Regions from separate parts of the Arthrobacter sp. SD1074B genome, predicted to be linked through region 1. Evidence: riboswitches for the same ligand, from Rfam matches in the RefSeq annotation. Region 1 holds a riboswitch; each other region holds the start of a gene.

Region 1 (4,898 bases):
GGCGTGCCGACGCTGGTCCTGACCGGCGGCTGGGAACCGCTCTACGAGGAAATTGCCGGCTACCTGCGGGAGACGGGCGCCTTGCACCGCACCGCCCCGGGCGGGCACCGGCCGCAGGATTCGAAGGAAGGCGACCGCGCCATCCGCTCCTTCATCGCCGACGTCAACCGCAGCCGGCACGCCCACGCCTCCTGACGCGCCGGTGCCGCGCGTCAGAAGGCTGCCGGGGCCCCGTCTAAGAGGGCGCGCCGAGGGAGGGCCCGGGCAGGTAGACCTTGCCGCCGGCCGCCAGGAATTCGTCGCTTTTCGCGCGCATTCCGGCTGCCATCTGTGCCAATGCTGCCTGGGAATCCGCTGAACCGTATTCGTCCCGGATGTCCTGGCTGATCCGCATGGAGCAGAACTTCGGCCCGCACATGGAGCAGAAGTGGGCTGTCTTGGCCGGTTCGGCCGGCAGAGTCTCGTCGTGGAAGGCCTCCGCGGTCACCGGGTCCAGGGAAAGTGCGAACTGGTCGCGCCAACGGAATTCAAACCGGGCCTTGGACAGGGCATCGTCGCGTTCGTGTGCACCGGGATGCCCCTTGGCCAGGTCGGCGGCGTGGGCTGCGATCTTGTAGGTGATGACCCCGGTCTTCACGTCGTCCTTGTTGGGCAGGCCCAGATGCTCCTTGGGCGTGACGTAGCACAGCATGGCCGTGCCGTAGCGGGCGATCTCCGTGGCGCCGATCGCCGAAGTGATGTGGTCATAGCCCGGTGCGATGTCCGTGACCAGCGGCCCCAGCGTGTAGAAGGGCGCCCCCTTGCAGAGTCCCTGCTGGCGCTCCACGTTTTCCCGGACGAGGTGGAACGGCACGTGGCCCGGGCCTTCCACCATGACCTGGACATCGAACTCCCAGGCCCGCTGCGTGAGCTCGGCCAGGGTATCCAGCTCGGCGAACTGGGCTGCGTCGTTGGCGTCCGCCGTCGACCCCGGCCGCAGCCCGTCGCCGAGGGAGAAGGCGACGTCGTAGCGGGCAAAAATTTCGCACAGCTCGTCAAAGTGTTTGTACAGGAAGTTCTCCTGATGGTGCGCAAGGCACCACCCGGCCATGACCGAACCGCCGCGGGACACGATTCCGGTAACCCGGTTGGCGGTCAGCGGGACGTACCGGAGCAGCACTCCGGCGTGGATGGTCATGTAGTCGACGCCCTGCTCGCACTGTTCGATCACGGTGTCCCGGAAGATTTCCCAGGTCAGCGCATTTGCCTCGCCGTTGACCTTTTCCAGGGCCTGGTAGATCGGGACAGTGCCGATGGGGACAGGGGAGTTGCGGATTATCCATTCGCGGGTGGTGTGGATGTCGTCCCCGGTCGACAGGTCCATCACCGTGTCCGCTCCCCACTGCGTGGCCCACTGGAGCTTGTCGACCTCCTCGGCGATGGAGCTGGTGAGCGCAGAGTTGCCGATGTTCGCGTTGATCTTGACCAGGAACGCCTTCCCGATGATCATCGGCTCGGACTCCGGGTGGTTGATGTTGCTGGGGATGATGGCCCGGCCGGCGGCGACTTCGCTGCGGACGAGCTCGACGTCGCAGTTCTCCCGCAATGCGACGAAGCGCATCTCCGGTGTCACGAGGCCCTTCCGTGCGTAGTGCATCTGGGTGACCGTTCGGCCCTCAACGGCGCGGCGGGGCTCCGGCGGCGCTCCGCGCCATTCCGCTGAGGCGGCACCGCGTCGGACCGCGGATTTGCCGTCGTCGAGCAGGTTGCGTTCCCGGCCGCTGTAGGGTTCCGTGTCCCCGCGTCCGGCGATCCATTCACTGCGGAAAGCGGCGAGCCCCACCACCGGGTCGTTGCCCGGTCCCGCGGTGCGGTACACCCGGAACGGAGGATTCCCGACGCCGCCCGGGGATGGTTCCAAGGCAATTTCCGTCACCGGGACGCGGATCCCGCCGTCTTCGACATACGCGAGTGCATGGGATTTCAGGGACTGCGTCACGGTTGTTGCGCCGCTGGCGGGAGGCTCCGTTGGCGCGGCGCTGTTCCCGTTCAGGGCAGGGCTGTGCTGTGGATTTGTTGCGCTCAAAGAACTACTCACTTCCTTCGCCGGCATTACCCGGACAGGTTCAACGGTCGCAGGCTGCGCCAGCCTGATCTCAGCCCCTGCAGGGGCACCCGTGTGGTCGTAGACGAAGCTACCACAGGGCGCCCGGGAAGCCGGCGGGGGCGCCCGGACCGCGTCTGTGTCAGCGTGGCGTCGTGATTCAGCGCAGGGTCTTGCCCCGGGGTTGGACGCGCTGGGCCCGCGGATCGCCATGCGGATTAGGCTTTAGGCCATGAGCAGCATCATCGAATTCAGCGGCCCGGTCCTCACGGCAGTCGATCGGGAGCGGCGCGGAGTGTGGGCCGTGGACGGCAGGCTGACCTTCAACCGGCCCGCGGCCGCGGCGGACCTAATCCTGGATGGCTGGGTCATCCCGGGCCTGGTCGACGCGCACTGCCACATCGGGCTCGGTCCCGGCGGAGACGTCCCGGACGAGGTAGCCGAGCGGCAGGCCCTGACCGACCGCGACGCGGGAACGCTGCTGGTCCGCGATGCCGGCGCGGTCCACGACACCCGGTGGATCCAGCAGCGGAGCGACCTGCCGCGCATCATCCGCTCCGGGCGGCACATCGCGAGGACGCGACGGTACCTGCGGGGCTTCGCCGTCGAGGTTGAACCCGGGGACCTGGTGGAGGCCGTGCGCAAGCAGGCCCGCGCGGGGGACGGCTGGGTCAAGCTGGTGGGCGACTGGATCGACCGCGACGCCGGCGACCTTGCCGCCAGCTTCCCGGCCGGGACCGTAAAGGACGCGGTCCGGGCTGCCCACGACGAGGGCGCCCGGGTCACGGCGCACTGCTTCGCGGAAGACACCCTCGATGACATGCTCGACGCCGGTATTGACTGCATCGAACACGGCACCGGGCTGCTGCCCCGGCACGTGCCCCGCTTCGTCGAACAGGGTGTGCCGATCGTGCCCACGTTGATCAACATCGCCACCTTCCCGGACATTGCGGCCCAAGCCGAAGGCAAGTTCCCGCGCTACGCCGCACACATGCGCTCACTCTGGGAACGCCGCGCCGAACGGATCGTGGAGGCGTACGAAGCCGGCGTGGCCATCTACGCCGGGACGGACGCGGGCAGCGTCATCAAACACGGCCGGATCGCCGATGAACTCGAGGCCCTGCACACCGCCGGACTCCCGGCCGCAGCGGCGCTCGACGCCGGAACCTGGGCTGCCCGGGGCTGGCTCGGTGCCGAATCCATTGCCGAAGGCGCCAGCGCGGACGTGCTGGTCTGCGCCGAGGACCCCCGCCGCAACCTCGCGACCCTGCGGGCGCCCCGGAACATCGTGCTGCGCGGGGAACTGGTAGGTCAAGAGCCTCTCCCGCATTAGGAATAAATTGAAGCTTCAAGTAATTTATGTCTAAGTAAGGTCACCGAAGGTCGGTGGCCGCAGGACCACCACCGGAGCGTTTCGATGACCGCAGAAACCAGCACCCAGGATCTCCTTCCCGCCGAACTCACCATGGGCACCGTGATGCTCAAGGTAGGCGACATGAAGGTCATGACCGATTACTACCAGCGCGCCCTCGGCCTCGACATCGTCGCCGAGCAGGACGGCGGGCTGTACCTTGGACGCAAGCGCAAGCCCCTCGTCCACCTGGCCCCCGCCCCCGGGCTGAACCTGCCCTCCCGCGGCGAGGCCGGCCTCTTCCACACCGCCCTGCTGTTCGAGGACCAGCCCTCGCTGGCCGCCACCGTCGCCTCCGCTGCGCAGTACGAGCCGCAGTCCTTCACCGGCAGCGCCGACCACCTCGTCAGCGAGGCCTTCTACTTCAATGACCCGGAGGGCAACGGCATCGAGCTGTACTGGGACCGGCCCCGCGACGCCTGGTCCTGGGACGGGAAGAACGTCGTGATGGACAGCCTCGCCTTGCCCCCGCAGCGTTACCTCGAGCAGCACCTCACCGAAGCGTCGCTGGCCGGCCAGCGCGAGGCGGACGCCGGCGTCGGGCACGTCCACCTGCAGGTCGGCGATGTGCAGTCCGCCCACGACTTCTACGTCGGCACGCTGGGATTCGAGAAGACCGCGGGCTGGCACGGCCAGGCCCTCTTCGTCTCCGCCGGCGGCTACCACCACCACATGGCCATGAACGTCTGGAACAGCCGCGGCGCCGGACCCCGCCACGACACCCTTGGCCTTGGCGAAGTGCTCATCGAAGTTCCTTCCGGAGACGACGTCGGCGCCCTCGCCGACCGGCTCAAGACCGCCGGCGTCGAGTCCCACCACACGGGTGCCGAGTTGCGCTTCGATGATCCGTGGCGCAACCGGATCCGCGTCGCCGTTCGCTAAGACCGCAGCCGGACCTGCCCAGCCGGACCTGCCCAGCAGGGCCTCGGCTCCGTCTGGGCTAGGCTGAAACCGGCGGCCGCCGCAGGGCGGCTGCCGGCACCATGCCAGCCCTACCCCCGGATGAGGAGCACTTCCTTGGGATTTACTGAAATCTTCGTCGCCACCCACGATGCCGCCCTGAAGCGCGCGTCGGCCCTCGACGGCGGCGCCGCGGCTGCCCCGGGCGCTGTCCGGATTCCGGACATCAGCGACTTCGAGGTGGAGCGGCTGGGCGACCTGGCCGGCACCGCCGTGCACGCCGCGGGTGCCGACTATGAGCTGGCGATGGTGGACGTTGCCAGCGACTCGCTGCTGGGCGTGCCGGCTGCGATGGTCCGGGCCCTCGCGGAGCTGCTCAGCTACGAGACGGAAGGCGAAGGCGATGTCCTGGCCGAGGTCGCGGAAAGCTGGGCGGCCGAGGAGGACATGCCCTTCGGCGCCGAGCAGGCCGCCCGCTACGTCCGGCAGCTCGCCGAGCTGGCG
Region 2 (4,898 bases), 1.3 Mb from region 1:
CTCCGGAGCCATTCAGACCTGCTGGTGACCGCCACCGGGCATGTCACTTCGCTGATTCCGGGGTCCGTGGTGGTGGAAGTGGACCGGTCAACGTCCACGCTCTACATCCACGGCATCAACGTCCGCGACGGAGGGGACGCGGCCAAGCTCCGCAAGGAGGTCCGCGACACCGAGGCCGCGCTGATCCGGATCATGGGCACCCCGGCGGAACTGTCCGCACTGAAGCAGGAGGTGGGCGCATGATGCCGCTGGTCCTGGCCATCACCGCCGTCGTACTCTCCCTCGCCGCGGGCGGCGCGATCATCCGCATCGCGCGGGGGCCCTCGCTGCTTGACCGCGTGCTGGCCGCCGACGTGCTGCTGGCCATCCTGGGCGCGGCGCTGTGCATCGACATGGCCGTGAACCGGCACCTGAACAACCTGATGCTGCTGGTGTCCATCTCCATCATCGGCTTTGTCGGCTCGGTGACCGTGGCCCGTTTCGTGGCAGACCGGAGGAAGCAGCCCAATGAATCCTGAGACAAGCTCCGCCGACGCCGTGATCGACGCCGTCTCCGCCGTGTTCATGGTGGTCGGGGCGCTGATGTCCCTCGGCGCGGCAATCGGCCTGCTGCGCTTCCCCGACCTCATGAGCCGGATGCACGCCGCCACCAAGCCGCAGGTGCTTGGCCTCTTCCTGCTGCTGTGCGCGGTGGGGCTGCAGCTGCGCACTTGGTGGGTGTGGCCGGTGCTGGGAGTGGCGTGGATCTTCCAGTTGCTCACCGTGCCGGTCTCGGCCCACATGGTGGGACGCGCCGGCTACCGCACCAAGCACCTGCATCCGGAACTCCTCAGCGCCGACGAGCTCGAGGCCGTCGTGCAGCAGGCGGCCGGCAAGCGCGGGTTTACCGACGACGAGTGACGCCGCAGCCGTCGCCCAGGGCCGTCGCCCCGGGCGGTGCGCTAGCTGAGGCGCGCTAGGCGATGCGCCCTAGACGAGGTCCTGGGTTTTGGCGAAGCGGGTGATTGCCCGCTGCGTGCCGCGGTTGGCGAGGACCTGGATGATGGCGCTGACCGAGGCCGAGATCAGGGCGAATGTCAGCGCCTGGCGCAGTGTGGTGGGAACGTCGTCGTCGTGGCCCTTGGGCGGCTTGTTGCCGGTGGTCTTCTCCCAAACGGTGTCGACCACCTTGGTGCCAACAAAACCGGCCAGAAGGCTGATGCCGGTGCCGAGCAGTTTGATGAAGATGTTCATACGTCTTACTCCTTGCGGGAGGAAACAGGGCTTCCCCTAGCCTAGCGTCCCAGTGACGCCGGCCGGCCAAGGACCTCCGTCAACGCCTCGACCACCAGCTCATGGTCGGCTTTCTGCGGCAGTCCCGACACCGTGACGGCGCCTACCATCCCGGTGCCGCGCAGGTAGATGGGAAACGAGCCGCCGTGGGCCGCGAACTCCTGCTGGTCGAACCAGGCGTTGTCCTCGATCCTGCGCCCGGCCGCGCGCGCCCGAAGGCCCACCAGCAGCGATGGGACTTCATACCGCACGGCGGTACGCTGTTTGGCTCTGATCCAGCGATCGTTGTCAGGGGTGGCGCCCTCCAGCGCAGCGTGGAATAGCACCTGCTCACCCTTGGTGATGTCGATGGCGATCGGGTGGGAGCGTTGCCGGCCAAGTTCCACCAGGCGGAGCCCAAGGTCAAGGGCGTCGTCTTTGCTGAAGGACTCGAACTGCAGTTCCTCGATCTCCATCAGGAGGCGGCCGATGAGCGCCGCCAGGGACCCGTGCGGCTGCGGTTCGGCGGAGTCCGGGTCGTACTCGGGGGAAGGCGCTGGGGAGTCGGTCAAGGGCTTCAGCTTCCGTTAGTCGGCCGCCGTCGGCAGGACCCGGCCTCGGCGGTGTCACGTGATCGCATGCTACGCCGACTCTAGCAAGCCGGCTCTCGCAGGTCACAAGCGGTCCAGCCCCAACTGGCTGGCAGTAGTTGTCGTTGTGGGCCCTCGGGACGACGACAACTGCGAGTCACCGGGGAGGTCTGCCGGGTGTAAACTGGCCCAGCCCACAAGGGCGATTTTGATACGACAGGGGAGCGCCGCCGTCGGGCATCACTGGAGCAGTCCAGGGAACCGTAGGTGGGCGCTGAGAGTGCGGACAGCCGCAGACCCTCGAACCTGATCCGGTTAGTACCGGCGCAAGGGAGTCGAGTTCTCAGGGTGCCCGGCGCCCGTGGCGGAAGCCGCGGCGCCGCCGGAACACACCCTCCCCTCCTGTACCTCAGGAGGACGACATGACTGATATTTCTGCGAAGCAGACACCTACCAGCGGCAAATACAACTGGCGCGTGGTCGACATTGTGGTGGCGGCGTTGATCGCTGTTGCCGGCGGTGTGATTTTCTGGGCTTGGTCCCAGGGTTCCAACCTTGTTTCCGTTCCGCTCAACGCCGTTTACCCGCCGCTAACCGGGCTGTATGCCGGCGGCTGGATGATTCCCGCGGTGCTGGGCATGCTCATTATCCGCAAGCCCGGAGCGGCGCTCTTCTGCGAAACCGTCGCCGCCACCGGCGAGCTGATCATGGGCTCGCAGTACGGCGCCTCGGTACTGTTTTCCGGCTTCGTCCAGGGCCTGGGCGCCGAACTGATCTTCGCAGCGTTCCTGTACAAGCGGTTCAACCTGCCGGTGTCCCTGCTCGCCGGAGCCGGCGCGGGCCTGTTCTGCGGCCTGAACGACTCCTTCCTGCCCTGGGGCTGGAACATCGCGTACGAAACGGGTGACAAGCTCGCCTACATCATCTTCTGCGCCATCTCCGGAGCCGTAATTGCCGGCGGGCTGTCCTGGCTGGCCGCCCGCGGCCTGGCCAAGACCGGGGTGCTGGGCTCATTCGCCTCCCGCAAGGCAGCGTCGGAACCCGTGTTCTCCTGAGACCCGCACACGCATGAGAACTTCCGACGCCGTCCGGCCGGCCGCGGTCGCCGCCCGCGGCTGGGGCTGGCGGCACGCCGGCCGGCCCCGGCCCGCCGTGAGCGGCCTGGACCTGGACATCCGCCCGGGCGAGCGCGTGCTGCTGCTGGGCCCGTCCGGTGCAGGCAAGTCCACGCTGCTGCATGCCCTCGCCGGGGTGCTCGGGGACAGCACTGCTGCAGCGGCGTCCTCGGCAGCCGCCGCGGACGCCGAGGACTCGGACGAGACCGGCAGCCTGCTGATCGACGGCGTCCCGCCCCGCGCCCGGCGTGGCAGGGCGGGGCTGATGCAGCAGGACCCGGAGACCCAGGTGGTGCTGTCGCGGCTTGGCGACGACGTCGCCTTCGGAGCCGAAAACCTGTCCGTACCCCCGGCGGAGATCTGGCGCCGGGTGGCGGAGGCGCTCGATGACGTGGGGCTGGGCGGCCTGTCGCTGCAGCACCCGACGTCGGCGCTCTCCGGCGGGCAGAAGCAACGGCTGGCGCTCGCCGGGATCCTCGCGATGCGGCCGGGCCTGCTGCTGCTCGATGAGCCCACCGCCAACCTTGACCCGGCCGGTGTCCTGGAGGTCCGCGACGCCGTGGGACGGTGCCTGGACAAGACCGGGGCCACGCTGGTGGTGGTGGAGCACCGGGTTGCCGTCTGGAAAGACCTCGTGGACCGGATCGTCGTGCTCCAGCCCGGATCCGCCACGGACTCCGCCGTGCTGCTGGACGGGCCCCCGGACCTGGTCCTGGAGCAGGCACGGGACATCCTCATCGCCGCCGGCGTCTGGGTGCCCGGCCATGTGCCTGCCACCCGGGCCCGCACCGGGGGCGCCCTCGCGAGCGAGGGCGGCGGCTTCGCGCCGGGCCAACTGCTGCTGGCCGCCGAGGGGCTGGCCGTGTCGCGGGAACGGCCCCGCCGCACCGGTGTGCTGCGCGGGTTCCGCACTGTCCCGCCCGCGCCAGTGCAGTCCGGCATCACGGCGCAGGTCCGGGCCGGGCAGGCACTGACCATCACCGGCCCCAACGGGTCCGGGAAGTCAACCTTCGCCCTCACCCTGGCCGGACTGCTCGCCCCGGTGGCCGGTGCGGTCTCCGCCACGACCGAACTGAGCGCCGGCGCGGGCATCGATCCCTACAAGTGGAGGGCGCAGCAGTTGATCGCCAGGATCGGCACGGTGTTCCAGGAACCCGAGCACCAGTTCGTCACCGGCCGGGTGCTGGACGAGCTGATGTTCGGACCCCGCCAGCTGGGCCGCGGCGAAGAACGGGTCGACGAACTGCTGGAACGCCTCCGGCTGCGCGACCTGGTCGACGCCAACCCCTATACCCTCTCCGGCGGCGAAAAGCGGCGGCTCTCGGTCGCCACCGTGCTGGCCGCGCACCCGCAGGTGCTGGTGCTGGACGAGCCGACCTTCGGCCAGGACGCCAGCACCTGGGCGGAACTTGCCTCCTTCCTCTCCGAGCTCCTCGACGCCGGCACTGCCGTGGTCTCGGTGACCCACGACGCGGAATTCAGCGACGTCCTGGGCGGCACCGAGTTGAAACTCGGCGCACCGCGGCCCGGCGTGCCCGGCCGGACGAATCCGGGGGTGGCGGCGCCATGAGGGACACCCTGACACTGCCCGGGAACCGCGCAGTGTTGGCCCGGGCCAACCCGCTGGCCAAGTTCGCCGGCGTCGTGCTCATTACGGTCGTCCTGGCGCTGTCCATCGACTGGGTGTCCGCCTCCGTCGCGCTCGGTTTCGAACTCCTGCTGTTCCCGCTTGCCGGCCTGACCCTGGCCCTGCTCTGGCAGCGCGGCTGGCCGCTGATCCTCGCGGCGGCCGTGGGCGGCTGGAGCACCGCGATCCTGGCGCCGGACCACGGAAGGATACTGCTCGACGTCGGTGTCTGGTCCATCAGCGAGGGCTCGCTGCAGCTCGGGCTGGGCTTCCTGTTACGCGGCCTCGCGATCGCCTTGCCGGCGGTGCTGCTGA
Region 3 (4,898 bases), 470 kb from region 1:
GGCCGTTCCGGAGCACGCTCAAGAGGCGCAAGCAAGTCCAGTGGAAGCCGATCGCGGGCTATCTAAATGCTGGCACTGGGACCAGCGGGTGTGTCTCAAGATCGCGTAGGGGCGGGCTTGTTGAATTCGAAAAACATGGAAATCAACGACCGGGCATCCATTACTACCCTTCCAGTCTAGCTGTTCGCCGTTCGGAACCTCGACCGGGGCCGGCGGTGTGGCGCGGCAGCGGCGTGGCTTCGGGGTGCAAACTGGGGCGTGACATCAGCCCACGAGTTCGAGCCGGACTTCCCGCGTCACGATGTCCGAGGATATGACCCGCACCCGGACCTGGGTGCCGGATTCCAGTTCGCCGGGGCACCGCGCCGTTACGGCGGGCTCGGCGATCTGCACGATTCCCGAGGGGCCGTTCCCGTTACCGTTGCCCTTCCCGTTGCCGTTCGTGCTGCCGTTCTTCGCCGGCTTTGAGCCGGAGATGACGACGGCGTCGAATTCCTGCCCGATGTGGTTGCTCAGCAGGGCCGCTTCCACGGTGTCCAGCGACAGCCGCTCCAGCTTGGCGGCCAGTTGGTCCGAGGCCGCCATGATGGCCGGCAGCGAGGGGAGCGCTTCGCGGGCCCAGCCCGGAACTTCGGCGCCGTTGGACAGGGCCTCGCAGATGACCAGGACGAAGCGGTCGATCAGGCGCCGCAGCGGGGCGGTGGAGTGGGCATAGGCCGCGCCGATGGCGGACTGGATGGCGTCCTCCGGGACGGCGCCGTCGAAGTGGGTGTAGCCGGCGCCGCGGAAAAGCATCCCGGCCGAGTGCACGATGGCAAGCTGTCGCGGGTCGGTAGGGTCCAGGGTGCGCAGGTATTCGCCGTAGCTGATTTGGCCGTCCCAGGGCTTGCCGAGCGCGCCGGTCTGGCGCCGGAAGTGCCGCAGTGAACTCTCGTCCGGAGCGGGCATGGTCCGCAGGATGCCGACCTTGCCCTGCAGCATCAGCTCCGCTGCCGCCATGCCGGTCATCAGTGAAATCTGGGCGTTCCAGTCCTCCACCGGCAGCGGCGGCGCGGCGACGATCCGGTAGCCGCCGTCGGGCAGTTGCTCGATTTCCTGTTCCGGCATGTTCAGGCTTGCCCCGCCGCGCAGGCGTTCCAGTTCCACCCGTTTGCTGCCCACTTCCTTGAGCAGCTGCAGTACTGGGTCCGCGGTGCCGCCGTCGAGTGCGGCCTGCACGCCGTGGTAGCTGAGCTTCGCCCGGCTGCGGACCTGCGCCCGGCGCACCAGTACGGAGGCCACCTCGGCGGCGTCGTCGAGTTCGAACTCCCAGACAAAGGCCGCGCAGAGTTGGCCCGCCAGCAGGCTGCCGGCCGCCTCGCTGATGACTTCCGGGTGCAGCGGGATGCGGCCGTCCGGGGTGTAGAACGTTTGGCCGCGGCGCCGGGTCTCGGCGTCCAGCGCCCCGCCGGGTTGGACGAACGACGGGACATCGGCGATGGCGTAGAAGACCTTGTAGCCGTCGCCGGCGCGGTCAATGAACAAGGCCTGGTCCAGGTCCGTTGAGGACGCCGGGTCAATGGTCACGAACTCCACGTGCGTCAGGTCCAGCTCGGGCAGTTCGTGGCCGGCCACGGCCGCCTCGGCTTCCCGGAGCGCCGCTTCAGGGAACGGACCGGGCAGTTCCAGGATGGTGCGCAGTGCATTGAGCGCCTGGGCCAGCTGGTTCTTCTGCTGGCGGACGCTCGGAGTCAGGCGATGATGAGACACGAAATCAGGGTAGCCCGATTTCCGCTACTAGTCTTGAAGCATGAGCACCTCCCCGGCTGAGTCCGCCCGCTACCACCGTTTCCTGAGGGACCTGCTGGGGGTAATGGCCTATGGGGAGCTCTCGGCCTTCGAACGGCTGTCCTCCGACGCCCGGTATTCGCCCACCCTGCATGACCGGGCGGTGCTGGGCCGCCTCGCCGTTATCGAGTTCCAGCACTTCGAACTGGTTTGCGCTCACCTGGCCGGCCTGGGCGTCGACGCGGAGGAAGCCATGCTGCCCTTCCAGCCGTCGGTGGATCACTTCCATGAGCGCACCCGGCCCGCCGATTGGCATGAGTCCCTGATGAAGGCCTACGTGATCGACACGGTCTCCGCCGACTTCTACCGGTCCCTTTCCAGCTACGTCGACGCCGACACCGCCGCACTGATCGAACAGGTCCAGTCCGCCGGGGACGCGACGACGGTGCTGCGGGACCGTCTCAAGGAGGCCCTCGCCGATGACCCCCGGCTGGCCTCCCGGCTGGCGCTGTGGGCCCGGCGGCTGCTCGGTGAGGCACTCACCCAGGCCCAGCGGGTCAGCGTGGAACATGCTTTCCTCGGCGGCCTGACCGGCGCGGATGAGGCCCGGGCCGGCGAACTCGCCCGCGCCCTAACCGCCGAACTTGCCGCCGGCCATTCCCGGCGGATGTCCCAGCTCGGACTCGCCGGCTAGGTTTCCCGGCTAGCTTTCCCCGGCGCCGCTGCGGGCGCCCGCGTCGGCGTGGCTTCCGGCGTCAAGCGCGGCCAGCAGGGCCCGCGCGGCTCCGGCGGGATCAGCGGCCTCGGTAATCGCCCGGACCACCACGATCCGGCGCGCCCCGGCGTCGACGACCTGCTCCACGTTGGCAAGGTCGATGCCGCCGATCGCGAACCACGGCACCACGCCGGAGACCTTTCCGACATCCGCGGCTTCGGCCCGGCCGATCGCCGCGGCGGCGTAGCGCACCAGGTCCAGCCCGACGGCGGCACGGCCCGGCTTCGTCGGGGTGGCCCAGACCGGCCCCACGCAGAAGTAGTCCAGCCCGCTTCGGCCCGGGGCCGCCGCGATGGCGGCGTCGACCTGTTCCGGCGTGTGGGTGGACATGCCGATCACGGTGCCCTTGCCCAGGAACTCCCGGGCCGCGGTGAAGGATATGTCCTTTTGCCCGATGTGGAAGACCGGCGCCCCGGCGAGCGAGGCCACGTCGGCGCGGTCGTTCACGGCCCAGAGCCGGCCGTGCCGCTGCGCGACGGTGTGCAGGACCTCCAGCAACTCCAGCTCCTCGGCCGCCTCCAGCGACTTGTCCCGCAACTGGATGATGTCAACACCGCCGGTAAAGGCGGCATCAACGAAGTCCTCGAAGTCGCCGCGTTCCTTCCGGGCGTCGGTGCACAGGTACAGGCGGGCGGTGGTGTGGACATCCTGGCTCATGCCACAAGCCTAGTTCCTCTAAACTGGGCGCATACCGCGGGAGCCCGCGCAGGCCGTCACCGGCCGCCGGGCTGAGAGGGCGTCAGAGCCGACCGCTTGACCTGATCCGGTTAGTACCGGCGTAGGGAAGGAAGACCATGGACGTATCAGTCCCACCATCCGTCACACCCGCCACCGGAGCGGCGCCGCGGACAGGCGCCGAATATTACGACGTCGCCGTCATCGGCGGGGGAGTGATCGGCCACGGCATCGCCTGGGAGGCGCGCCGTTCCGGCCGCACCGTCGCCCTGCTCGACGACGCCCCCGGCTCCGGCGCCAGCTGGGCCGCCGCCGGCATGCTGGCTCCCGTGAGCGAACTGCATTACCAGGAGGAAGGCCTCCTGACCCTCATGCTGGAAGCGTCGCGGCTCTGGCCGGAGTTCGCGGCTGCCCTGGCCGGCGGCGCCGACGAGGGCGGCACCGGGTATCTCACGACGCCGACCCTCGCCGTCGGCGCGGACGCGGCCGACCGCCGGGCGCTCGCGGACCTGCGGGCGGTGCAGCTGGCCTGCGGCCTGACCGTGGAGCCGCTGACGGTGCGCGAGGCCCGCAGCCGTGAGCCCCTGCTCAGCCCGGGCATTTCCTGCGCCTTCGACATCCCGGCCGACCACCAGGTTGACCCGCGCCGGCTGCTGGCCCGGATCGGCTCGCTGCTGGCCGCCGACAGCCGGTTCACGGCGGTGCGGCGCCGGGCGGCCGGGCTGCTCTGGGACGGCTGCCGTGTGGCCGGGGCCACGCTTGAGGGCGGCGGGGAAATCCGTGCCGGCGAGACGGTCGTGGCGAACGGCCTCGGGGCGGGCAACCTGCAGGGCCTGCCGGCAGGACTGTCCCTGCCGCTGCGGCCGGTCTACGGGGATATCCTCCGGCTCCGGGTCCCGCACCGGCTTCGGCCGCTGCTGCGCTCCACCGTGCGCGGGCTGGTCCGCGGTGTGCCGGTGTACATCGTTCCGCGGGCCGACGGCACGGTGGTGATCGGAGCAACCCAGCGGGAGGACGCGCCATCCGAGTCCGGCGCTGTATCCGCTGGCGGTGTGTACCAGCTCCTGCGCGATGCACAGCAGCTGCTCCCGGCCGTCGCCGAACTGGAACTGCTTGAAGCCACGGCCAGGGCACGGCCCGGGACGCCGGACAACGCCCCGCTGCTGGGCCGCGTCTCCGGCCCCGGCGCGGGGCCGGAGATCGCGGGGCTGATCGTGGCCACCGGCTTTTTCCGGCACGGGGTACTGCTCACCCCGGCGGCCGCCGCCGTCTGCCGGGCACTGCTGGAGGGGCAGCCGGACCCGCGCTGGGCCCAATTCCGGCCGGACCGGTTCTCCGGCCGCCGCCCGGATTCCTCCGCGCACGAACCGCGGGACGTGTCACCCGCAAACGCCTCACCAACAGACAGGACCACAGCATGAACATCAGGCTCAACGGAGCGCAGCACGCCCTCGCCGACGGCGCCACAGTCGGCGCGCTGGTCAGCGGGGTTACCGGCCGGACGCTCGCCGCCGACGGCCAGGCGACGGACGGCCGGAAGCTCGGCGTCGCCGTCGCCCGCAACGCCGAGGTCGTTCCGCGCAGCCAGTGGCACGCGACGGCACTCGACGAGGGCGACGACGTCGAACTCGTTACCGCGGTACAGGGAGGATGAACGACATGGCAGAAACAGCACTCGCCG

What was found. Region 1 has a riboswitch for thiamine pyrophosphate ahead of thiC (phosphomethylpyrimidine synthase ThiC). Riboswitches for the same ligand answer to the same signal wherever they lie in the genome.
Region 2: another riboswitch for thiamine pyrophosphate. It lies ahead of ACUYM2_RS17065 (ECF transporter S component); the one in region 1 lies ahead of thiC (phosphomethylpyrimidine synthase ThiC).
Region 3: another riboswitch for thiamine pyrophosphate. It lies ahead of thiO (glycine oxidase ThiO); the one in region 1 lies ahead of thiC (phosphomethylpyrimidine synthase ThiC).

Annotation. Positions count from the first base shown of each region.
Region 1 covers NZ_JBRAZT010000001.1:2,381,689-2,386,586, reverse strand. The annotation lists gene ACUYM2_RS11025 (alpha/beta fold hydrolase) at 1-195, shown strand, start outside; gene thiC (phosphomethylpyrimidine synthase ThiC) at 236-2,092, opposite strand; TPP riboswitch at 2,061-2,168, opposite strand; gene ACUYM2_RS11015 (amidohydrolase family protein) at 2,316-3,416, shown strand; gene ACUYM2_RS11010 (VOC family protein) at 3,501-4,376, shown strand; gene ACUYM2_RS11005 (hypothetical protein) at 4,512-4,898, shown strand, end outside.
Region 2 covers NZ_JBRAZT010000001.1:3,654,470-3,659,367, reverse strand. The annotation lists gene ACUYM2_RS17090 (Na+/H+ antiporter subunit E) at 1-243, shown strand, start outside; gene ACUYM2_RS17085 (MrpF/PhaF family protein) at 240-518, shown strand; gene mnhG (monovalent cation/H(+) antiporter subunit G) at 508-900, shown strand; gene ACUYM2_RS17075 (DUF4235 domain-containing protein) at 970-1,233, opposite strand; gene ACUYM2_RS17070 (heme-degrading domain-containing protein) at 1,275-1,823, opposite strand; TPP riboswitch at 2,050-2,192, shown strand; gene ACUYM2_RS17065 (ECF transporter S component) at 2,264-2,896, shown strand; gene ACUYM2_RS17060 (ABC transporter ATP-binding protein) at 2,910-4,526, shown strand; gene ACUYM2_RS17055 (energy-coupling factor transporter transmembrane component T family protein) at 4,523-4,898, shown strand, end outside.
Region 3 covers NZ_JBRAZT010000001.1:2,850,046-2,854,943, reverse strand. The annotation lists gene ACUYM2_RS13200 (RNB domain-containing ribonuclease) at 265-1,749, opposite strand; gene ACUYM2_RS13195 (ferritin-like fold-containing protein) at 1,790-2,461, shown strand; gene thiE (thiamine phosphate synthase) at 2,471-3,199, opposite strand; TPP riboswitch at 3,226-3,345, shown strand; gene thiO (glycine oxidase ThiO) at 3,337-4,638, shown strand; gene thiS (sulfur carrier protein ThiS) at 4,635-4,871, shown strand; gene ACUYM2_RS13175 (thiazole synthase) at 4,877-4,898, shown strand, end outside.